DNA from 2 places in the Clostridium gelidum genome. Region 1 is predicted to be linked to the other one. Evidence: riboswitches for the same ligand, from Rfam matches in the RefSeq annotation. Region 1 holds a riboswitch; the other holds the start of a gene.
The links. Region 1 has a riboswitch for FMN ahead of ribD (bifunctional diaminohydroxyphosphoribosylaminopyrimidine deaminase/5-amino-6-(5-phosphoribosylamino)uracil reductase RibD). Riboswitches for the same ligand answer to the same signal wherever they lie in the genome.
Positions count from the first base shown of each region.

Region 2: it holds a riboswitch for FMN, as region 1 does, so the genes downstream of both, psyc5s11_RS03800 (ECF transporter S component) here and ribD (bifunctional diaminohydroxyphosphoribosylaminopyrimidine deaminase/5-amino-6-(5-phosphoribosylamino)uracil reductase RibD) in region 1, are expected to answer to the same signal.

Region 1 covers NZ_AP024849.1:4,434,108-4,446,434, reverse strand. Annotated here, with positions in the region: gene psyc5s11_RS20395 (stage V sporulation protein S) at 1-116, shown strand, start outside; gene psyc5s11_RS20390 (HPr family phosphocarrier protein) at 247-507, shown strand; gene psyc5s11_RS20385 (DUF378 domain-containing protein) at 636-854, opposite strand; gene purB (adenylosuccinate lyase) at 1,133-2,563, shown strand; gene psyc5s11_RS20375 (amidase domain-containing protein) at 2,641-3,624, opposite strand; gene psyc5s11_RS20370 (DUF6398 domain-containing protein) at 3,970-5,220, shown strand; FMN riboswitch at 5,271-5,387, shown strand; gene ribD (bifunctional diaminohydroxyphosphoribosylaminopyrimidine deaminase/5-amino-6-(5-phosphoribosylamino)uracil reductase RibD) at 5,716-6,804, shown strand; gene psyc5s11_RS20360 (riboflavin synthase) at 6,876-7,532, shown strand; gene psyc5s11_RS20355 (bifunctional 3,4-dihydroxy-2-butanone-4-phosphate synthase/GTP cyclohydrolase II) at 7,668-8,861, shown strand; gene ribH (6,7-dimethyl-8-ribityllumazine synthase) at 8,992-9,456, shown strand; gene psyc5s11_RS20345 (sensor histidine kinase) at 9,551-10,906, opposite strand; gene psyc5s11_RS20340 (response regulator transcription factor) at 10,908-11,621, opposite strand; gene psyc5s11_RS20335 (ABC transporter ATP-binding protein) at 11,869-12,327, shown strand, end outside.
Region 2 covers NZ_AP024849.1:789,599-801,925, reverse strand. Annotated here, with positions in the region: gene tsaB (tRNA (adenosine(37)-N6)-threonylcarbamoyltransferase complex dimerization subunit type 1 TsaB) at 1-26, shown strand, start outside; gene rimI (ribosomal protein S18-alanine N-acetyltransferase) at 30-470, shown strand; gene psyc5s11_RS03825 (IS1182 family transposase) at 610-2,220, shown strand; gene psyc5s11_RS03820 (tetratricopeptide repeat protein) at 2,393-4,012, opposite strand; gene psyc5s11_RS03815 (DeoR/GlpR family DNA-binding transcription regulator) at 4,164-4,928, opposite strand; gene rd (rubredoxin) at 5,558-5,716, opposite strand; gene psyc5s11_RS03805 (anaerobic nitric oxide reductase flavorubredoxin) at 5,828-7,015, opposite strand; gene psyc5s11_RS03800 (ECF transporter S component) at 7,774-8,358, opposite strand; FMN riboswitch at 8,520-8,635, opposite strand; gene psyc5s11_RS03795 (DUF4179 domain-containing protein) at 8,681-9,793, opposite strand; gene psyc5s11_RS03790 (sigma-70 family RNA polymerase sigma factor) at 9,795-10,355, opposite strand; gene psyc5s11_RS03785 (hypothetical protein) at 10,722-11,414, shown strand; gene abc-f (ribosomal protection-like ABC-F family protein) at 11,688-12,327, opposite strand, start outside.

The DNA of each region.
Region 1 (12,327 bases):
CAAGAGGATTTATTGCTCCAAGTGGAAAAGACATAGTGTGTATACCTGCATTTACAGATATAATAATAGATGGAGAAGAAAGAACAGCTATAAAATTAATAGTACAACCTAGATAAGTAAATTTATTTTCAAATTAATGAAGAAGTAGTAAATTTTAAGTTGATATTATTTAAAAAAACGATTATACTATAATAGATAAATGCTATAATTATTAATATTATTAATATTTTGTAAAGAGGTGTATATATGATATCAAAAGAAGTTTCAGTAAAAAATTCATCTGGTCTTCACGCTAGACCAGCAACATTATTAGTTAAGAAAGCTTCATCATTTAAATCTGACGTTAGTATAGAATATAACGGAAAGAAAGCAAATGTAAAAAGCTTAATTGGAGTGTTATCTTTAGCAGTAACTAAAGATGCTGTAATCAAAGTTGTAGCTTCAGGAGATGACGAAGCTTTAGCAGTTGAAGAAATTGTAAAATTAGTTCAAACATTAGAAGACTAATATACAAATCAAGGTTCCATATTTTTAATATGGAACCTTTTTCTTTTTGATAATATATGCTGAATTGAGATTTTAACTATTAGAATAGGATTAGCATATCAACTTTTCAATATAGACTTAGTAAATGTTTAATTATCATCAATAATTAAATTGCATCTGAATAATACAATAACTAAATCTACAGCTGCAAATAATATAAGGATGTAAATTATTCTTTCTATTAATGAGCTGTTTAAAGAAATTACGGTGACTAAATTTAAATCGAATAATCCTATTATTCCCCAATTTACAGATCCTATAAAAACTAACAAAAAAGAAAGTTTATCAAATATATTTAGTTTACACATGATATTTCACTCCAATCTTTTATAAAACTCTTATTATATTTATATGAATCTTAACGAAGATAATAACTTAAAGTTAAAATTTAAGTTATACATAATTTAAACAAATGAAACAAAATAGACAAGCGTGCGGTTTGTTATTTTTTTTGATTTGTTTAAATAGAAAAAGTAGTGCAAATTGTTACAAAATAAAAATTTTAATAGGCAAAAACGAGGGAAATATGATATAATACGAATATTGTAACAAAAAGTTTAAAATATATTCGTGTGGAGGTTTTTTAATGAGAAATTTATACAGCACACCTTTAAATTCAAGATATGCATCTAAAGAAATGAGTTTCATTTTTTCAGATGATATGAAATTTACAACTTGGAGAAAATTATGGGTAGCTCTTGCAGAAGGTGAGAAAGAATTAGGATTAAATATAACAGATGAACAAATAAAAGAACTTAAAGAACATATAACCGATATAAATTATGAAGAAGCAGCAAAACGAGAAAAAGAAGTTAGACATGATGTAATGAGCCATGTATATGCATATGGTCTTCAATGCCCATCTGCTAAAGGTATTATTCATCTAGGTGCTACATCTTGTTATGTTGGAGATAATACAGATGTTATAATAATGAGAGATGCTTTAATTTTAGTGAAAAATAAAATAGTTACTGTTTTAAATCATTTGAAAAATTTTGCTATTGAGTATAAAGATATGCCAACACTAGGCTTTACACATTTTCAACCAGCTCAATTAACTACAGTAGGTAAAAGAGCTACATTATGGATGCAAGACTTAGTAATGGATATTGAAAATATAGATTTCGTAATATCAAAATTAAAACTTCTAGGTGTTAAAGGTACTACTGGCACTCAAGCTAGTTTTATGGAACTTTTTGATGGAGATGAAAGCAAAGTTAAAACGTTAGATAAAATAGTAGCAGAAAAAATGGGATTTGATAAAAGCTTTGGAGTTACAGGTCAAACTTATCCAAGAAAGCTTGATTCAATAGTTTTAAATACTTTATCAGAAATTGCTCAAAGTGCTTACAAATTCAGTAATGATTTAAGATTACTTCAAAATATGAAGGAAATGGAAGAACCATTTGAAAAAAATCAAATTGGATCATCAGCTATGGCATATAAGAGAAATCCTATGAGAAGTGAAAGAATAAGTGCATTGGCAAGATATGTAATAGTAGATGCATTAAATCCAGCAATTACTGCAGGAACTCAATGGTTTGAAAGAACTTTAGATGATTCAGCTAATAAGAGATTATCTGTTGCTGAAGGGTTTTTAGCATTAGATGGAGTATTAAATCTGTACATAAATATTTCTGAAAACATGGTAGTATATGAGAAAGTAATAGCAGCGCATGTATTAAATGAATTACCATTTATGGCTACTGAAAATATAATGATGGAAGCTGTAAAAAGAGGTAAAGATAGACAAGAGTTACATGAAAGTATTAGAGTTCACTCAATGGCAGCAGCTCAAAGAGTAAAGGGTGAAGGCCTAGATAATGATTTAATAGATAGAATCATAAATGATGAATCATTTGGCCTTACTAAGGAAGAAATCTTAGGTGTTATTGATCCTACTAAGTTTGTTGGTAGATCACCAAGCCAAGTTACAGAATTCATTGACGAATATGTAAATCCAATTATCAATGATAATAAGGATGCATTAAAAATTAAGAGTGAAATAACTGTTTAACTTAAATATTATAATAAGATTTTAGATATTTATATGAAGATACCTTGGCTAAAATAAGACTAAGGTATCTTTTTATTTTAGTTAAATGTTAATGCTCTAATTTTAGGATATCTATGTGGATAAATCTGGCTAAGTGGATAATTTAGCTTATCATAACTATGACAGCAATAAAGACAATCATTATTTTGAAGTTTGTAAGTAATAAAGCCATTATGAAAAAATCTACCTATAGCAGGAGTATAAAATTGAATTAAGCAACCTTTATCTAACGATTTATCATCAGGAAGATTAGTGCCTAATTTATGTGTTGTTAGGTATGCGTAAAACTCTTGGACTCTAATCCAAACATGAGTATAAGGTTTCCAAGTTGGAGTTTGTTTAAAGCCACCAGCATGAAGAATTTGAGACATAAAGTTGGTACAATCTCCACCAATGCCTGCAAAAGATTTGTAGTTAGGATTATAATTTAATGCGAATCTTTCAGCATAATTACAAGCTTCTTCTATATTAAAATTAGAAACTTTTCTTTCGGCATGATTGCTATTAGAAAAGAAATTAGAAGTCATAAAGGTTTCATATAATGAATCAATTAAAGAAATGTTATTTTCTTCTGAAATTCTGCTTTTATAAAAAATAGAATTATCTATATTTGATAAATCTGTTTCTAATACATAGTAATACAAAGCGGGCTTTTCTTCTTTTTCTAGTAAGAATTGTATTTGATATTTACCCTGTAAATGTTCTAAAATAACAATATATTCATGAAGGCAAGCAGAGGGGATATTGTTTGGATAATTCTGTATAATGAAAGAGGCTTTAAAATTAAGCTTTAGTTTGATAAATTTGAAGTTTTGATCTATTATATTATAGTTGTAGTCAAACTGAAAATTTTTAAATATAGAATTCAGTTTTTTACTCCATTCAAAATCAAATAATTTCTTTAAATATATTTCTTGCAGTAAAGAGTTATCTAAATCATAAATATTATTAGAACTTGAATTAAGATTATCGTAAGGAGTTGAAAGCAAAGCACATAGATTATATAAACTTTTTGATAACATATATATTTCCTATTAAAAATTATTATATTAATATCTTTATGAAGAAAATTATAAATATATATCAAAATAAGTATATAGTATATAATTTTAATTTCAATGTGGATAAAATATAAATGTGATGAAAAACAAATAAAATCATAAAAATTAATAAGTAGATATATTTGTAAATAATGTGCTATAATATATCGTGATTGAATTCATAAAACAATATATGATATTTTTTATATTTAAATATGAATAATTTAGATATAGAAATATAAATTTGATGAATATACTTGTAAATAGTACTTGTTATAGGATAAAATCAAATTTATTAAAGACTTTTATAAAGGAGCTATAAAAAGAATGCAAGAATTATCTAACGTAATAGCTAACAAATATGAGGAAATAATTGATAAGATAAAAAGTTTTTCAAGTGAATATCTTAGTGATGAATACAAGAATATTTGTATTGGAGCTGCAGAAACATTATTTTTAAACAATGAAGAACAATTAAAAAAGGGAAAAAGTCTTTCATGGGCAGCCGGAATAGTGCATGCTATAGGAACTATAAATAATTTATTTGATTCGAAAGAAGAGCCATATATTAAGGCTACTGATTTATATAAGGCATTTGGTGTTAGTGGTAGTACAGGCTCAACTAAATCAAAAGAAGTACAAAAATTATTAGATTTATCAAAAGAAAATAAACAATGGATACTTGATAATGATAAAAACATAAAAAATTCAATAAACAATAGATTAGAAGAGAAACAAGAAGTTACAGTCACATTGGATGATATATCAAAATCAAGTGAAAAGATTGAAAAACAACAAGAAGAACCTTTTAAATTTGCTGTTCATAAGAATTTTGTAGCAGCAGAAAGAATCTTAGATTATGCATGGAAGCAAAAGAATTATAACAATAAAGCAAAGTATGCAAAAGAGGCACTAAAAATATATGAAGATTGTGCAGATGCATATATTATTTTATCAAAGAATTCTAGTTTAAATAATCTTGAGAAGAAAGCTCTTTTAGAAAAAGCAGTTAAGGCAGCACAAAATCTATTAAGAATAGATAATTTAGAAACTGCAGAGCCGCAAATATTTGAACTAAAAATAGCTGAACCTCTTTTTGGTGCTAAATACAGTTTAGCTGTTCATTTGTGGGAAAATGGAGAAAAAGAAGCAGCAATAGAAAATGCTCTTGAAATTTTAAAATATAATGAGCAAGATAACTTAATGATTAGAAGTTTACTCGCAAATTGGCTATTAACTGAACAAAGATATCCAGAGTTAAAAGATTTATTAGAAAAATATGAAAAAGATAATTCAGCAGCTATAAATTATAGTAGAGTTGCATTTTTATATAAAACTAATGAAATTAAGGCAGCAGAAAATGCATTAAGACGAGCATATAAGAGAAACTCATTTGTAATACCATATATAGTAAAGCAAAAAACAATTCCAAGTTCTGTGCCACATTTGATTAAATTTGGAAGTGAAGAAGAAGCTATAAGATATGCTAGTTTGGGATTAGAGGTCTGGAATGACCCTAAGATGATTCAATGGGTTAAGGAAAAGAAAAAAGATTTTGATATGATAACTTTTAACTAATACTTTACATAAATATAATCATGTGATACCATACAATAGTAAATTGAATAAAGTGTCTTCGGGGTTGGGTGAGATTCCCTACTGGCGGTATAGCCCGCGAGCTTTAAAAAGCAGATCCGGTATAATTCCGGAGCCTACAGTTATAGTCTGGATGTTAGAAGATGATAATTAATATAAATTATATTTAAAATTAAAATTTTAAGTATTCTTATTAGTTTGTATTTGTGCCCTGAATTTTTTTGAAAAATTCAGGGCTTTTTGATTTTAGTAAGATAATATATTGAAACATATATTATTATATATATAAAGCACTCATAACTTTATGTATTTTTAAAAAAGAATCAAAAGTCATGCAAATTACTTTGAAATTTTAATTGTAAATAAAATTAATAATTGCCATTTATAATAAAAACTCTGAAGATTTTAAATCTTTAGAGTTTTTTGAATTTAGAAATTTATAATGGGCAAAATGTATAGAAAGGGAGATGATAATTCTTGGATGAAAAATATATGGAAAAAGCCCTGGAATTAGCTGCGATGGGAATTGGGAAAGTAAATCCTAATCCATTAGTAGGTGCTGTTATAGTAAAAAATGGTCAAATAATAGGAGAAGGATACCATGAATGTTATGGTGAAGCTCATGCGGAAAGAAATGCTGTGAAAAATGCAGTGGAACCAGTAGAAGGTAGTACTATTTATGTTACATTGGAACCTTGTGCCCATTATGGAAAAACACCTCCATGTGTAGATTTAATAATTGAAAAGAAATTCAAAAGAGTTGTAATAGGAATGTTAGACCCAAATGAACTAGTTTCCGGAAAAAGTATTGAAAAATTAAAAGAACATGGAATTGAAGTTGAGGTTGGGGTTAAAGAAGAAGAATGCAAAAAGTTAAATGAGATATTTATAAAATATATTACATCAAAAATTCCATTTGTAGTTTTAAAAAGTGCTATATCATTAGATGGAAAAATAGCAACCTATAGTGGAGAATCTAAATGGATTACTTCTAAAGAATCTAGAGAAGATGCACAAAATTTAAGGAATAGATTGAGTTCAATTATGGTAGGTGTTAACACAGTTATTGCTGATGATCCATTTCTTACATGCAGAGTTAATAATGAAAAGAGATTAATAAGAATTGTTTTAGATACTAATCTTAGGATTCCACTAGATTCAAAATTAGTTAAAAATAATGATAAACTCACTATTGTTGCAACTACATTAAGCTCAAGTGAAGAGAAGAAACAATCTTTAAGAGACTTAGGAGTTAAGGTTATAGAAGTTTCAAAAAAGAATGATAGAGTAAATTTAAAAGAACTTGTAAAAAGCCTAGGGCAAGAAGGTGTAGATTCTATACTTATTGAAGGTGGAGGAACATTAAATTTTTCTGCACTGGAAGAAGATATAGTAGATAAAGCAATTTTTTATATAGCTCCTAAAATATTAGGTGGAGAAAATAGTAAAAGCTGTATAGCTGGAATGGGTTTTTCTAAATTAGATGATGCAGTTAATTTAAAGAATTTGAGTTATAGAAAAATTGGTGAAGATTTAGTAGTTGAAGGATATATAAGGCATAGTTAATAAAGTAATTATAACTTAAAAAGCAACTTTAACAAAAAGTGCATCAAAGTATAAAAAAATAAGGAGGCAAAATGTTTACTGGAATTATTGAAGAAGTTGGAACCCTTAAAGAACTTAGTATAGGAAATGGTTTTGGAGTTATGGAAATCAAATGTAGCAGAGTTTTGGAAGACGCTAAAATAGGAGACAGTATAGCTACAAATGGAGTTTGTCTAACGATTAGAGAGAAAAGTTCAGATTCATTTAAAGCAGAGGTAATGGGAGAAACTTTAGCAAAAAGTAACTTAGGTAGTTTAAAAGTTGGTGATAAGTTAAACCTTGAAAGAGCATTAAGACTTAGTGATAGACTTGGTGGACATATTGTTAGCGGACATATAGATGGAGTTGGCACCATAGTTTCAATAAAAGAAGAAAGAGATGGAACTTGGTTTACAATTTCTGCACCTAAAGAGGTTTTAAAGTACATCATATATAAGGGCTCTATTGGAATAGATGGAATAAGCTTAACAGTTGCTACAGTTTCCGAGGAAGTATTTAAGGTTTCAGTTATACCGCATACTCTTGAAAATACGATTCTTATAGATAAACAAATTAATTCTAAAGTAAACTTAGAATGTGATTTAGTAGGTAAGTATTTAGAAAAATTTATTAATATAAAAAATGAAGAGCAAGAAATTAAAGAAACTAGTAATATTACAATGGATTTTTTAATGAAGAATGGATTTTAGATTAAGGTATATAGGAAAAGAAAATAACAAATTTAGCAGTACAATTTGTTAACTGAGAGTTCTAAGGAATGTTTATGATATTGAATTGAATTAGTATTATGTAAAAATAAATTATTAATGTAGGGAGATAGGATTATGAATTTTTGTAGTGTAGAAGAAGCAATAAAAGATATTAAAGAAGGAAAAATGGTAATAATTGTAGATGATGAGGGGAGAGAAAATGAAGGAGATTTAGTAATTCCAGCAGAACTAGCAACTGGCGAAAATATTAATTTTATGATTAAGTATGCAAGAGGACTTGTATGTGCACCAATAGAAGAGGAAATTGCAATAAGACTCGGATTAAATCCAATGGTTGAAAAAAATACAGATAATCATGAAACTGCATTTACTGTAGCTGTTGATCATATAGATACAACAACAGGTATATCAGCATTTGAAAGAGCTTATACAATAAATAAGCTTGTAACTTCAACAGATAAACTTGATTTTAGAAGACCAGGACATGTATTTCCTTTAATAGCTAAAAAAAATGGTGTATTAGAAAGAGTTGGTCATACTGAAGCTTCAGTGGATTTAGCAAAACTTGCAGGTTTTAAAGGTGCAGCTGCTATATGTGAAATAGTTAAAGATGATGGGCACATGGCAAGAAGAGAGGATTTAATTGAATTTTCTGAAGTACATGATTTGAAAATTTTATCTGTAGAGATGTTAATAGAATATAGAAAAAAATATGATTTAAGTGTATCTAAGGAAGCAGAAGCTAAATTACCAACAAAATTTGGAGATTTTAAGGTTTGTGGATTTAAAGAAAAAGACAGTGAAAAGTGTCATTTGGCATTAATAAAAGGAGATATTACAACCTGTGAACCAGTACTAGTAAGAGTTCATTCTGAATGTTTAACTGGAGATGCTTTAGGTTCTAGAAAATGTGATTGCGGTGAGCAATATGCAAAAGCTATGGAAATGATAGAAAAAGAAGATCGTGGAGTACTTTTATATATGAGGCAAGAAGGTCGTGGAATAGGTCTCTTAAATAAATTAAAAGCATATGCACTTCAAGATACGGGATTAGATACAGTTGATGCAAATTTAGCTTTAGGATTTAAAGATGATATGAGAGATTATAAAGTAAGTGCAGATATGCTTAAAATTTTGGGAATAAATAGAATTAATTTAATTACAAATAATCCAGCAAAAATACAAGGTCTTGAAAAATATAATATTGAAGTAGCTGAAAGAGTTTCAATACAAATGCCTTTAAACAAAAATGATGAATTTTACTTAAAAACTAAAAAAGAAAGAATGAATCATTTATTAAATATATAAAACTAACATATACAATTTAATTTTGGCCTGTTAATACAAATTTAGAAGTGATAAGTTTAATCATTAATAAATTAGTAATTATATAATAAAATTTATACAAAAAATAATTAAAATAATGGAGGAAAAAGTAATGAATATATTTGAAGGAAATTTGATATCAGAAGGATTAAAGTTTGGAATAGTAATAGGAAGATTTAATGAATTTATTGGTGGTAAGCTTTTAGATGGTGCATTAGATGGATTAAAAAGACATGGAGTAAAAGAAGAAGATATTGATATTGCATGGGTGCCAGGTGCATTTGAAATTCCATTGATAGCTAAAAAAATGGCTAAGAGTTCTAAATATGATGGAGTAATATGTTTGGGTGCAGTAATAAAAGGATCTACGCTGCATTATGATTTAGTTTGTTCAGAAGTTTCAAAGGGAATTGCAAATGTTTCTCTTGAAAGTGAAAAGCCAGTAATATTTGGTGTACTTACAACAAATACTATAGAGCAAGCAATAGAAAGAGCAGGAACTAAGGCAGGAAATAAAGGATATGAATGTGCAGTTTCAGCTATTGAAATGGCTAACTTACTTAATACAATAAAATAAAGTAAATATTTAGAGTTATATAAAGATAATTATTTATATGAATTTTGGAAATGTGATTATACATTAAGTTTGTATAATCACATTTTTTATAATATCAGTTGTTAACATACAATATTATGCTACTACCATTTTCTGAGTTTTCAAAATGAATTGTACCACCATGTACTGCAATAATTTGCTTTACAATAAAAAGTCCAAGACCATGTGAAGTACCAGTAGGCATTTCATTAGAAGAGTTTAGATTTTCTAAAACATCATCTTTAAAGCCTGTTCCATTATCTTTAATTTCAATTATGCAGTATTCTTTTTTCTTTTTCATTTCAATGGAAATATCACAACCATTTTCATTATGTTTCATGCTATTTCCTATAATATTATTAAGAGCACGTTCAAATAATCGCATATCACCATTTATCATATAACTTTGAACCTCATCAGAAACTGAAAGTTGTAGAGTGTATTTATCATCACGTAAATTATTTAAATGATCTACGACTATCTTTCGAACAAGTTCTGCAATATAAAAAGGCTGAATGTTTAAAGGCTGCATTTCATATTCAAGCTTTACTGTTAAATTTAAATCATTGACTAGCTGCTTTATTTTTTCGCTTTGCAATCTTATAATGCTAAATTGTTTTCTTTCTTCTTCAGAAAAATTTTTATTATTTTCTAAGGAACTAGAATAGCCCATAATCATAGAAAGTGGAGTACGGATATCATGGGATACTGAGGTAATCCAATTGTTTCTTGCGGTATCTCTTTTTTCTATTAATTTTTGCTGTCTTAATAATTCTGTAGATGTGATATTTATGTTGTTTGCTAAATCTTTAAAAGCCCCTTTAATATTAAGCAAAATCGGCTTTTTTTCAGCCATATCTTCTACTCCTTTTATAATTATACGAAGAGAAAGAAAAAAACGAATTCCAAATAAAAATGCTAATAATATAGCAATTAAAAAATTTATTATTAATCCAGCTAATAACCACTTAGGAGCATTGTACATAGATATTTCAGAAGCTTCAAAATTATATTTCCAAGTGCTATTTTTACTATCACCGAGAACAAATAATCCATTTTCATGTTGCCATTCCTTAACTGGATAATCATTTAGAAACCATTTAGAAAAAGATGCAATATCTGAAGAAGTGTAACTTAAAGGAACATCTTCTGGTAAGTTTTTACTCCATATAACTTTCCCATCATCACTTAAAAGCATTGCCCATTGAAATTTATCTGTTATTAAAGAAGAAGCTTCATCAGATAATATATAGTTTGTACCTTCTCTTTTTAAATCTTGGCTAATATTAGATATACTATATTTAGGGGTTTGATCTTTACTGGAATATGCTGCCCATGAAATTAAAATAATCAAATTAGTTATTAATAGTAATACAGCAATTCCTCCAGCTGAGAGAACATTACGTAAAATTATTTTCATTATTCCCTTCATTTTATGCCTCCAATACAAGCTTATATCCAAGGCCTCTTACTGTTAAAAGGTACTTTGGATGAGATGGTTCTGGTTCTATTTTTTCTCTGAGTCTTCTTATATGTACCATTAGTGTATTTTCATATCCAAATAAATTATCATCCCAGGCAGCTCTGCATAAGGCATCAATAGTAACAATATTTCCTTTGTTAGCATAGAGCTTGTCTAACAAAGCATACTCTTTAGCTGTTAAGGTTAATTCTTCTTCTTGTTTTTTTATAGTCCCACTATTCATATCTATAAGCATATTGCCTAAATAAAAAGTAGGTTTTTCCTTAGGTTTCATACCTGAGGGGAAATATGTTCTTCTAAGTATAATGTTAAGCCTAAGGATTAATTCTCTAGGAAGAAATGGTTTGGTCATATAATCATCTGCACCAAGTCCAAGTCCTAAAAGTCTATTTTCATCTTCATCTCTAGCAGATAAAAAAAGTATAGGAACTGTCGAAATTTCACGAAGCTTTTGCATAAGAGAAAAACCATCTCCATCAGGAAGCATTACATCTAAAATAACAACATGAGGAGTTACCTCTTTAAATTTTTCTATAGCCATACGACAATTAGATGCTGTAAATACTTCATGAAAGCCTTCATTTAACATAATAGTTTTAACCATTTCCAATAGGGAAGGTTCATCGTCTATAATTAGAATTTTTGAATTTTTAATATTATCCATTTTAAAGCACCTTTCTATGTAATTAATTTTAGTTATCTATAACTGTAAATAATTATACACTAGCATTTAGCTATAAAAAATTACTTTTTACAATATTAAGGTAAATGTAAGGTAGAGTTCATTAAGCTGTAAGGTAAGTATTTTATATTTATAAGTGAAGTGAGACAGACATATTTTAGAAAATACTTCAGCAGGTTAAGTTATTTTATTTAATATATTTTAAGAAGAATGAAAGGGGTTATTAGATTTGGAACATATAATTACAACTAATAATTTAAGCAAAAAGTATGGAAATGTTTATAGGGTAAAAGATGTTGATTTAAAGATATCAACCAACACTATTTATGGATTTTTAGGTCCCAATGGAGCTGGAAAGTCTACAACATTAAAAATGATTTTAGGGTTGGCTAAACCAACAGAAGGGGAAATAAAGGTATTTGGAAAATTATCAAATGATAAAAATAGATTAGAGATTTTGAAAAATGTAGGAAGCCTTATTGAATCTCCAAGTTATTATGGACATCTAACAGGAATAGAAAATTTGAAAATTGTTCAAACCTTGCGTAATGCGCCAAAAAAAAATATAGATAAGGTATTAGAGATTGTTAGATTAGACAATCAAAAAAATAAAAAGGTAAATCAATATTCCTTAGGGATGAAACAAAGATTGGGACTTGCAGCTGCATTACTTGATTTTCCTAAGCTC
Region 2 (12,327 bases), 2.4 Mb from region 1:
GAGAATATGAGCAAAGGATGAAGTAAAATATGGATATAATGATTGATTTCATGAAAGAAGAAGATATTGATGCAATTTTAGATATTAGTTCATTAAGTTTTTCTGTTTGTTGGAGCAAGGGCTCTTATATTCAAGAATTAACTAATCCTATTGCTAGATATCTAGTTGCAAAAATTGATAATAAAGTTGTAGGTTTTATAGGAACATGGATTGTACTTGATGAGTCACACATAACAAATATAGCAGTACATCCGAACCATAGAAAACACGGTATTGGATCAAAACTCCTTAAAGAATTCCTTGACTATTGCAAAAGTCAAGGGTGTATTGCTTATACTCTTGAAGTAAGAAGTGGCAATAAAGCCGCCAGAGCACTTTATGAAAAATACAATTTTAAACAAGATGGCGTTAGAAAAGGATATTATGAAGACAATAAAGAAGATGCTATAATAATGTGGTTAAGAGAGTAATAATATATTTAGATATATTTATCCACAGAAAGGGGCTGTTGCAAAACTAACGTAGTTAGTTTTGTGGCAGCTCATTTTTTTATAAAAAAAATAAAAAATGTGAATTCAAAAGAATTCACATTTTTAGTATAATTAAATTATGTTAAAAACCAAATTATACAATAAAAATTATAATCAATTTAATGATAATTATCAACTTATATTACCATTAAATTTAGAAAACTTAATACCAGAAGATGATTCAGTCCGCTTGCTAAGCCATATATTGGAGGGATTAAATTATACAAAGTTGTATCAGGCGTACTCTTCCGTTGGAAGAAAACCGGCAGTGGAACCAAAAATCATGTTCAAAATAGTATCGTATGCTTATTCTCAAAATGTTTATTCTAGTAGAAAAATAGAGAAAGCATGCAAAAGAGATATAAATTTCAAGTGGCTACTTCAAGGTTATAAAGCACCTGATCATGCTACCATTAGTAGATTCCGTAAAGAATATCTTTCAAATGAAGTAATTGAAGATTTATTTTATCAACAAGTTAAATATCTAGCAGCTCAAAAGGAAATATTATTTGAAAATGTATTTATTGATGGTACTAAAATCGAAGCGAATGCCAATCGTTATACTTTTGTTTGGAAGAAATCCATTTATAAAAATGAGGAAAAAATGTTTGATAAGATTCTTACTCTTGCTGAAAATATCAATCTTGAAGAATCGAGAGACTTTATTGTTAAAAAAGAAACATTGATATATGATATTGATAAAATTCTCGAATGGCTTTTATATGAAAAAGACAAAAGAAACATAGAGTTTGTTCACGGTATTGGTAAAAGAAAAACTGCAATTCAGAAATGGATAGAGCAACTATTTGAATATAAAGAAAGACAAGAAAAATATAATTTCAGTAAAAACATATTATCAAAAAGAAATAGTTATTCTAAAACTGATACAGATGCAACTTTTATGCGTATGAAAGATGACCATATGAGAAATGGTCAATTGAAACCTGCATATAATGCACAAATCGCAGTTGAAAGTGAATACGTAACCGGGGTCGGAATATTTGATGATAGAAATGATATAGCAACATTAATACCTATGCTTAATAATATGCAAGAAAAAATTGGGTATAAATATCTTAATGTAATTGCAGATTCTGGTTACGAAAGTGAGGAGAACTATTTATTTTTAGAATCTAACAATCAAACTCCGTATATAAAACCACAAACTTATGAAAAGTGGAAAAAAAGAAGTTTTAAAAATGATATTAGTAAACGTGAAAACATGAAATATGATGCAGAATCAGATTTATATATTTGCCATAATGGTAGAAAGTTGATTCCGACCTCTATTATTAATAGAAAATCCGCCAGTGGATACAAATCAGAGGCTACTATCTATGAGTGTGAAAGTTGTGATAACTGTGCTCATAAATCGAAGTGCACGAAAGCAAAAGGAAATAGAAAGATGCAAGTTTCAAAAACTTTTGTGGAAAAGCGTGAAATATCTTATAGAAATATCACAACTGAATTTGGAACTAAATTAAGAATGAACAGATCTATTCAGGTCGAAGGAGCATTTGGAGTTCTAAAAAGTGATTATGAATTCAATAGATTTTTAACACGTGGAAAAAATAGTGTTAAAACTGAATTTATTTTGCTTTGTTTTGGCTACAACATTAACAAATTGCATTTAAAAATACAAAATGAAAGAACCCAAAATCATCTTCATGAATTAAAATCTACTGCCTAATTATGGAATAAAATAAGTAGGCTTATTTGAGTGCGCTTGAAATTCAGAAATCTCCCCAAAATTGATTTGATATTTCAATTTTGGGGAGATTTCTTTCTTTGAATCGAAAAGGAGCATCGCTCCTGATCGAAAATCAATCATTTTGCGACACTCCCCTTTTTATTGTAACTAACTATATTGCTTTAAGTATATTTTTTAAATTTTTTCCTTCCTCAAAATCTGGATCTAAAACTAGAGATTTTTCTGTATACTCAAGTGCTTTATCAATTTGTTGCAAATTATAATAACAAAGTGCAATTTCATAATTGGTTTCAGGGCACTCACCATAAAATTCTAATGAAGATTCCAAAAATCTTAGAGCATCATTATCTTGACCAAGATAACCCAATATTGAGCCAAAATGATATCCTAAATCTCCTTCTTCACCAATAGGAAAATAGTGTTCCCAAATGTTTTTGATTGCATCAATCAATTCATCTTTCGGAAAGTTTTCTTCTGTTGGTATTCTTTCAAGCAATATGTTATATAATTCAAGTAAAGTTCTTGAATCCCATACGGTAAACCTTAAGAACGTCAAAAGTTCTTTGGTAGTTAAAGACTTACTTAAAGGCATAATTGCTTTTTTCATAATATAGAAGTCATCTGGCCCTATGCCTTCAATAATCTCATTATAAGCCATTGAAGTCTCTACAAAATCATTATTATTCTTACTTAATAAAAACAGTGACACATTTACATTTTCATGCTCATATATGCTATGTATGGCTTTTCCACCAAGGCCTTTAAAATATAGCTCTAAAGCATGAAAGTTGACTGTCATAGAAATACACCCATGTTTTGATAAAAACGGATGATAATTTCCAGCCATAGATTCTTCATTTTTATAACCCTTATCAGCCGATATTAGGATTACGTCATCATTAAATAACTTTCTTAATCTTGAAATACACCTTAAACCAATTATAGGCATGTAAAAAGCTGTATCCTCTAGAGAATTTTTATAATGCATTAGCACATTATTAAAATTCTTATCTTCGTAATAATCGCTGCCATCAATTTTTTTATCTGTATAATAATAATCCAAACCTGCCAGAATGGATTTATCGTTAGGGTCACGTGTCTCTTTTGAAGTTACTGTAATTAATCCCTCAAAAAGTTCTTCGTCCTTAACATAAAAAGTATCTTGAGGAAGACTGTCAAAGGTATAATTAGCAAATAAAATTAAAGGATTTTTCATTTTGCCACTTGATAGAATTTCTCCACTATATCTAAGTTTAACCTCTTCATCTTTAGATATATCAAAGGTTGCACAATCAAGTACTCCTGATTCAAAGTAAGGCTTTAAAAAGCTGTGATTTTGCCAATATTCAATATTTCTCTCCGCAAAATCTGATACTATATATTTAAACTTTAGACCTTTTAGTGAAGAATTTTCAATCATATGTAAAAATCTTTTTAGAAAAGTATAGGTAAATCGTCCCACTCCTGCTGCAAGCTCCATTATGTAGATGACAGTATTTTTATCTATATCTTCCCGTGCTGCATAATCTCGTAAATACCCAAAGACAGTTTTAGCATATTGGTTTGCAATGTAAGGATTTGTTGTTATATATTGAGGTACGATTCCTTTAATCCACGCCTCTGGCCCCTGATTTGAAAAGAACTCCGTTTGTAATTCCCATAACATTGACTTAGATAATGGCTTTTCAGCCTCAACTATAACTCCAGCCTTCTCCTTATCTTTTGACTTAGTAACCGTAGTAATGTTATATTTCTTATTTTTTTCTGACAAAATAATTCCTCCCTAAATTTAAAAAATCAATTTCAAGAACAAAATCTCCCTGTGGTCGAGTAGAACTGTTGTGCACAGCCAGTTCCGCAAGCTGTTTCCTATATAATAAAAATATTCTTAAAAAAAGCGATAAAATGTTATCAACTATTTTTTATATTAACTCAATTTCATTACTTATCAATATCTCCATAATTTGTTCAGTTGGTTTTTCATCTGTTATTATTGCATTGATATCGTCAATTGCTGCAAATTTGTAATTACCATCCACATTAAATTTTTTATTTTCCATTACTAAAAATGTTTTCTTGCTAGATTGTATTATTGTTGCTTTTGTAATTCCATCTTCAATCTCAAAAGTAGTTATACTTTTATCAAAAGCATCAACTCCACAACTACCTATAAAGGATTTATCAAATCTATACTTTTTAATAAAATCATTAGCTGTAGCTCCAACAAATCCATTCAGTGGCTTATTTAAAACTCCAGAAACAACTACGACTGTAATATTATCATTTGATGAAGATAAAATATTTGCTATTTCTAACATATTTGTTACAACTATTACTCTTTTTTTACTTGCTAAAAGAGCTTTTGCTATTAAAATATTTATTGTTGATATATCTAAGAATATAGTTTCTCTATCTTCTATTAATTCTAAAGCTTTTTTTGAGATGATTGATTTTGTTGAAATATCTATTTTTTCTCTTTCTGATATATCATATAGTTGAGATGATTGCCTGACTTGAATTGCTCCTCCATATGTTCTTTTTAAACTTCCATTATGCTCTAATTGCTTTAAATCTTTTCTAATACAGTCTTCTGTTACATTAAATTTTTGGCTTAAATCTTTAACCTTAACTTTGCCTTCTGAATTTAATATATTTAATATCTCATCTAATCTTTCTTCTGTAAACATATTGTTATTCTCCTTCTATTAATTAACTAACTTATAGTTTATATAATTATTAATTGAAAGGCAATAGATTATGTTATTAAATAATACAGAAAAATAACAAACAATATATAATAATAATATCTTATTTATTATTTTTTTAATTGTGCCTTATATATAAAAGGGCTGTTGCAGAATAGAAATCTAATATGTTAAATGGCTTAGTATATGCTAATTAAATTCCATGCTGAGTGTTCTAAAAAAATGTTGTTACTAATAGTAATATTTTTAGCTCTTTTTATTTACTTAATATGGGCTAGTTTTAGTTCTTTAGTAACCCCTAGTTTTAATTGCTCTTTAATCCTATTTCTTTTGTACATATAAATTTTTCTCAAAAGACAAATAAGAAATAATACCAGCTTAATTAATCACTTTTTAAACATATTAACAACATTTTTTTTAAACAGCCACTATAGAAATAAAAATTACTATGCGATGGTGAATAATTAAGTTATTCAAATAATAATTTATAAATTTTGTAAATATAATTTCCAATGTAACAATAAAAAGAAGCTATTGCTTATAATGATTTAAAAAATCATTTTGCAACAGCCCCTTTATACTTAATTTTATTCTAAAAACACTTTTTACTATTACTCTTTTTCAAAATCTGATTTTGGAACTCCACATAATGGACAAACCCATTCTTCAGGTACATCTTCAAATTTAGTTCCGGCTGCAACACCGTTATCTGGATCACCTGCTTCTTCATCATAAATATAACCACATACTGTACAAATGTATTTTTCCATAATATAAATCCTCCTTTAAATTAATGATATTATTAATTTAATATACATATATTGTGAATACTTATTTAATTATTTTTACATAAATAAGTATTCATTTCAACATGGATATAATTAAAGCTCTTCTACAATACTTTTCCCAAATTCTCTGCATCTATTTAATGCATCTTCATCTGGATTCCATAATTCTTTTATTCCTGCATTAATTGTCTTAATTCCAGATTTCTCTAATTCTTCTGTAATTATTTTTACAGACTCTCCGCTCCATCCATAACTACCAAAACCGGCTCCTTTTTTGCCTTTAAATTTAAAGCCTTTAATCATTTCTATTATTGAAGCTGTTGAAGATAAAATACCATTATTTATAGTTGATGACCCAATAAGAACTGTTTTTGATCTAAATATTTCTACTATTGTATCGTTCTTATCACTTTTAGCGGAATTCACAATCTTTACTGTCACATCTTTATTATTGCTTGTTATTCCTTCTGCTATGCATTCTGCCATTCTTCTTGTAGAATCCCACATACTATCGTATACTATTGTAATTTGATTTTCAGCATATTCATTTGCCCATTGTAAATATTTATTTACTATTTGAATTGGATTATCTCTCCATATTATTCCATGACTTGGGCAGATCATATCAATTTGCAGATTAAGACTCAATATTTCTTCAATTTTCTTTAGAACTTGTTTACTAAATGGAGTTAAAATATTTGCATAATATTTTAGTGCTTCTTGATATAATTCTGATTGATCTACTTTATCATTATACATAAATTCAGAAGCATAATGTTGACCAAAACCATCATTACTAAATAATATATTTTCTTCTGATAAATATGTAAACATAGTATCTGGCCAATGAAGCATTGCAGCCTCTATAAAAGTAAGTTTATGCGTTCCAAGATCTAATGTATCTCCAGTTTTTACTTCTACAAAGTTCCAATCCTGATGATAGTATCCTTTTAATATCCTAACACCAGCTTTAGTACAATAAATTGGTGTATTAGGTATCTCTTTCATAAGCTCTACTAAAGCACCACTATGATCAACTTCTGAATGGTTCATAACTATATAATCAATTTTATGTATATCTACTTCTTTTTTTAAATTAGTAATAAATTCATTAGTAAATGGACCCCAAACAGTATCCATAAGTACTGTCTTTTCATCTTTAATTAAATATGAATTATATGAAGAACCCTTATGTGTAGAATATTCATCTCCATGAAACTTTTTTAATTCCCAATCAATTTTCCCAACCCAAGTTACAGTGTCATTTATTTTAAAACTCATATTAAACCTCCTTCACTTTTAATCTATATTAATATAATACCAAAACAAGTATTATTATTCAATAGTTATTATTAATTAGCTATAGCTTTTCTATAATTTCAACTTTATATAATCACTATAACTTTAACTTTATATAATCACTATAATTTATATAAAGATTAAAAACAATACTTAATATTCAATTTTATTTTATAAATTTTAATATATATGTTGCAATTAACAATTAATGCCCTTTATAGATAGTCTGTGACCAATTGTGGATGAAATTCTCACAGGATTTATTAAATTTTAAATGAAGAATCATTTTGTAACATATATAGATACCCACAGCTGAAATTTTACTTATGCTTGGTATTATATTCAACATTTACTATGCTTAGGAGAATATCCAAACAGAGAAATTGGATACATATTTGTAACCACAAGGGTCATAATATGAAGTAGGCATTGAAAATAAGCTGCTGAAGCTTCTTAATGGGAAGTTGTTCCATTATAGTTTGTCCAAATTTTACATTTGGACAAAACTATAATGGGTGCAACCTCCCATTTAGAATGCTTCCAGCGAAATTTTCACAGTCCTACGGAATAAATATGTATTCAATTTCGGCGGATGTAGGCATAAGTATGAGCTCCACTGTGGTTATCTATATTTATAATAATTTATATTTATATATCTTTTAATTTTTCCAAAATAAAGAGAAGGCCGTTTCAAAATAATTTAATCATTTCGAAACAGCCTTCTCTTTATTTTATATATATTATATTGTTTTTGTTTTGTTTTCTGGACTGCCAAAATTTGGTTCTGCTTTGAAAATTGAAACTGATACTCTTTTATATAGTGCATATGTTAATACTGATACTAAAATAGACTTTATTCCATTAAAAGGTAACAATCCCATAATAACATATTTCATTGATTCTGCTGATGACATTTGCATTCCGTAAGCTGGCAATAAGAAATAAACATTTGCGATTATTGCTACTACTTCCATACAAACTGCACCTAAAACCATTCCTAATATTGCACCTTTTTTACTCTTATTTCTGCTATATACAAATGATGCTGGTAATATTAATGCAACTCCAATTATAAAGTTTGCTGTTTCTCCAACTAATCCTGTTTGTGTTCCTTTTACTAATACTATTAGTATATTTTTTATCAGTTCTATAAGAACTCCTGCTAAAGGTCCAAATCCAAATGCACCTAATAATGCTGGCACATCACTTAAGTCAATCTTAAGCCATGCTGGTAAAAATGGTATTGGAAAATCAAAATACATAAGTATAAGTGCTATAGCTGATAATAGAGAAATTTTAACCATTTTGTTTGTGTTTTTATTCATTTTTTTGCCTCCCAAAAGTTATCTTCTTTGGGTAGCTTATTAGGTATTTCATTTTTAATATATTCTTATTTTTAATAAAGTAATCAAAAAAGCCCTGATGTAAAAAAACATCAGGGCACATACTTCAATAAATAAGAATAAAGAAAATCTTAATTCCTAATAGTTACCTTCTTTCATCCAGACTATACTGTCGGCTTTGGAGTTACACCAAATCAGCTTGTTAAAGCTCGCGGGCTATACCGCCGGTAGGGATTCACGCCCTGCCCTGAAGATATATTATATTTTCTTTATTATATAACTTTATTATATAATTTGCAATATATTATTTTTCTAAATCAACCACAATGTCATCAAATAGAATTTCTCCATGTTCAGGATGATCTGCATCTACTGTATGCTTAATTTCAGTTTCGTTTCCATTCTCATCCATAGAAACTCCGCCTCCAGTATTAGATAAGTGCATTTTAGGAGTTACTATAAGCTTAGTAGCCTTTTCATCTAATTTCCCAAAAGTTTTACTCCAATACATTGTATTATCTTTATCATTTCCATGACCTCCATTACCTTCTCCTTTATAAATATTACCCAAGTCATCTTTAATCTCTATTTCTAGATCCATATTGAACCATTTTTTCTTCAACTCATCAGTTACAACCTGTGAATAATTAACTATACATGACATAGAGGTTTTTGTAATACTATCAATATTAGCTTTAGCCCCATCCTTTTCAGTTCCTTTATTTATGATTTGTTTGTCACTCGATATAGCTTTTAGATTAAAATCAAAGTCCCACTTCCCGCTTATTTTCACATCAGAATGATTTTCTTCTGTATCCATTATTTCTCTTATAATTAATTTACAGGACACTTCATCTTTTTCTTCATCTATTGTTCTATTTTCTTGACCAATATAAGTATTCTCTGCTACTTTTTTTGTTTCAGAACTACCAGTCATTCCTCCTCTATATCCTTTTATATTAAAATCCCCTCCTCCACATGTCATTGGATCTTCACCTAAATCTCTATCTGTTTTTATCTCATAGGTATAAGATATTGTTTTTCCATCAAATATTGCATCTTTTATAGTAATTGCAGTTCCATTACTTTCTTTAGTTACATTAATTTCATTTGCATTTTCCTTGTATTTATCATACAAACCAGTTCTACCATTATCTAAAAGTCTAAATATATCTCCAACTATGGGAATTTCTGCTGCATAAGCTGGATTTGTTATTCCAACTGCTCCTATACTTCCAATTACTACACAACATAAAGCTGCTGCAACCAAACTTTTTTTCTTCCATCCATTATTCTTCTTTATTGATTTTTTTAAAGATTTTTTCACATTTGCTTTTTCAAATTCCGAAACATCCATTGTCCCAATCTCACTTTCATCTATATCTACATCATTTAGCAATTCATAAATATCTTTCATATTACACTACCTCCAATTTCACTCTAGCTATTTCTTTACTAAGTTTTTTCTTTCCTCTGTAAATCCTGTTATCAATAGCTGCTCTACTAAGTGCAAATTTTTTAGCTATGTCATCAGACTTGACTCCTAAGAAAAATTTCATAGTAAATATATCTCTATCTAAAGGTTCAAGGGTGTTTATTAATTCTATTAATTCATTTCTATCTTCTGTATTAATAATTTCTTCTTCAACTAATTTATTTGTACTTATCTCTTTATCTTCCAAGGTAACGTCTGAATTCTTAATTTCTTTTCTGTAATAATCAATAGCTTTAAATTTAGCCACTTTATATATCCATTTCTTAAAATCCAGCTCTTCCCCATTAAATTTATTGCTGTTATTCCACACTGAAAGAAATACATCATTTACGCACTCATCAATAATCCCATCCCTTCCAAGTGGTGAAAGTACTTTATATACAGCTGATTTAACTATTCCCAAATAATTATCTACTACAAATTCTAATGCATCTTCTTTCCCTTTTTTTAGCCTACTAATATAATTTTTTTCGGTACACCTCATAAAATTTCTCCAATCTAATATTCTGTAAAAGCTCTTACACTTTATATAACGCAAATAAAAATATTTTCTCTCATATTGTTTTGCTTATGGATATTTAGGCATAATTAAAAAAATAACAAGCCCATATGCCTTATCTTTCATATTTTGAAATTTTTTCCTCATCCCATTTTCCCAAATAAGTTATAAAATAGCAAACTTAATAGCTTTTCTAATATGGTCATGGTGAAAAAGCTTTAGGTTTGCTTTTAGAACTATATGATTTACTTATAAAATTAATGTATAATTGTGGTAATAAGTAAAATATATTGAAGTTAAGTAATTTTATTTATGAAAGATCAAAATATAATTGTTAAGGAGTAAGTTATAATGAATGATAATTTTGATTATGAGAAAGAAAATCAGCCTATAGTGTGTAATGAAAATAGAATTGAAAAGTTTTTAGAAAATCAAAGAAGAGAAAAACAGGAGTTAAAATGCGAAAAAATATATAATTATATAAAGACATTTTTATGGTTATTCTCAATGTTTATAACTTATTCATATATAATAATTTTAAAAAAGTATTATAACTTCGAGGCTTACCCCAAACCTCCTTATTTTAGTGGACCTCCTATTGGAAATTCAACACTTTTTGAAACATATAAAAAATATTTTGAACCATATTTCGGAATTTTACAATATGCTACTTTCTCTATGATTAGAGTAATTCCTTCAAAAATAATATGCATTATATTCTCATCATTTGTTGGCTTAATTTTAATATTTCCAGCTAAAATAGTTTTAACTGAATGGCTTCAATCTTTTTATTATGTACCTAGTTTATATTGGCTATTTATAGTGTATTGTATATCCATATTATTATATTTCTTATTTGGAGTTTTCACTTTACTTTATGAAAATATGTATAAATACATGGTGAAAGTATCTTTTAGTAATTGGCTATTCCCTTGCATGCAAAGCCAATTAGATAATGACGGCAATAGGACAATAACTAAAAAAACTTATATTTTAGTTTTAGGATCCTTTTTGGTTTTATTTCTTTTAATCAATTTTTCATAAACTCACAGGAATATTCAAGTAATTTACTATTTTTTTCACATGAATTTATGAAAAGTAAATATATTGCAACTACTTTTTTACTTATATCCGCTCAGCCCGCATTTTTCAAGCAAATTCTAAAATTCTGAAATTCTAAAGTTTTAAAATTCTTTAGAATTTCAGAATTTTAGAATTTTTAATATATATTGCAAAATCATTATTAAAACTTATACAATACAGCATTAGGCACTTAAAAATAAATAACAAGTCCAAAGCTTACATAATGTATCTTACTTACAATTCAAAATACTCCTCCATCAATATATCAAGATTATTTTGTATTTCTAGTTTTTCATTATATAAAGCATTTAGCTTTTCATAATCAGTTGAAAACTTACTGATTTCCTGTTCTATAACCTTTAGCTGTTCCTCAAATTCTTCTATTTGTTTTTCTAATTTTGATTTCTTAAACTCATTGTTATTACCTTTTGTAGTTTTAGATGTTTTTTCTTTTTGTGTCTTTACTATTTTTTCTTTAGTTGCAGCTTCTATAATTAATGTTGCACTTTTTATCTGAACTGACTTTTCTTTATAATATTCATAATTACCACCATAAGAAGTCAATGATCCTTCTGCTAATTCTACAACTCTGCTTGCTATATTATTTATAAAATATCTATCATGAGATACAAACATAATTGTACCTTTGAATTCCTTTAAGAAGTCTTCTAATTCTTCTCTTGAATCAATATCTAAATGATTTGTTGGTTCGTCTAGAATCAATAAGTTCACTTCACTATACATTAACATAGCTAACTTTAATCTGCTTCTTTCACCACCCGAAAGAGTTCCAACCTTTTTAAATACCTGTTCACCAAAGAACATATATCTTGCAAGGTATTCTCTTGCCTTTCCATCGGTTATTACTATGTCT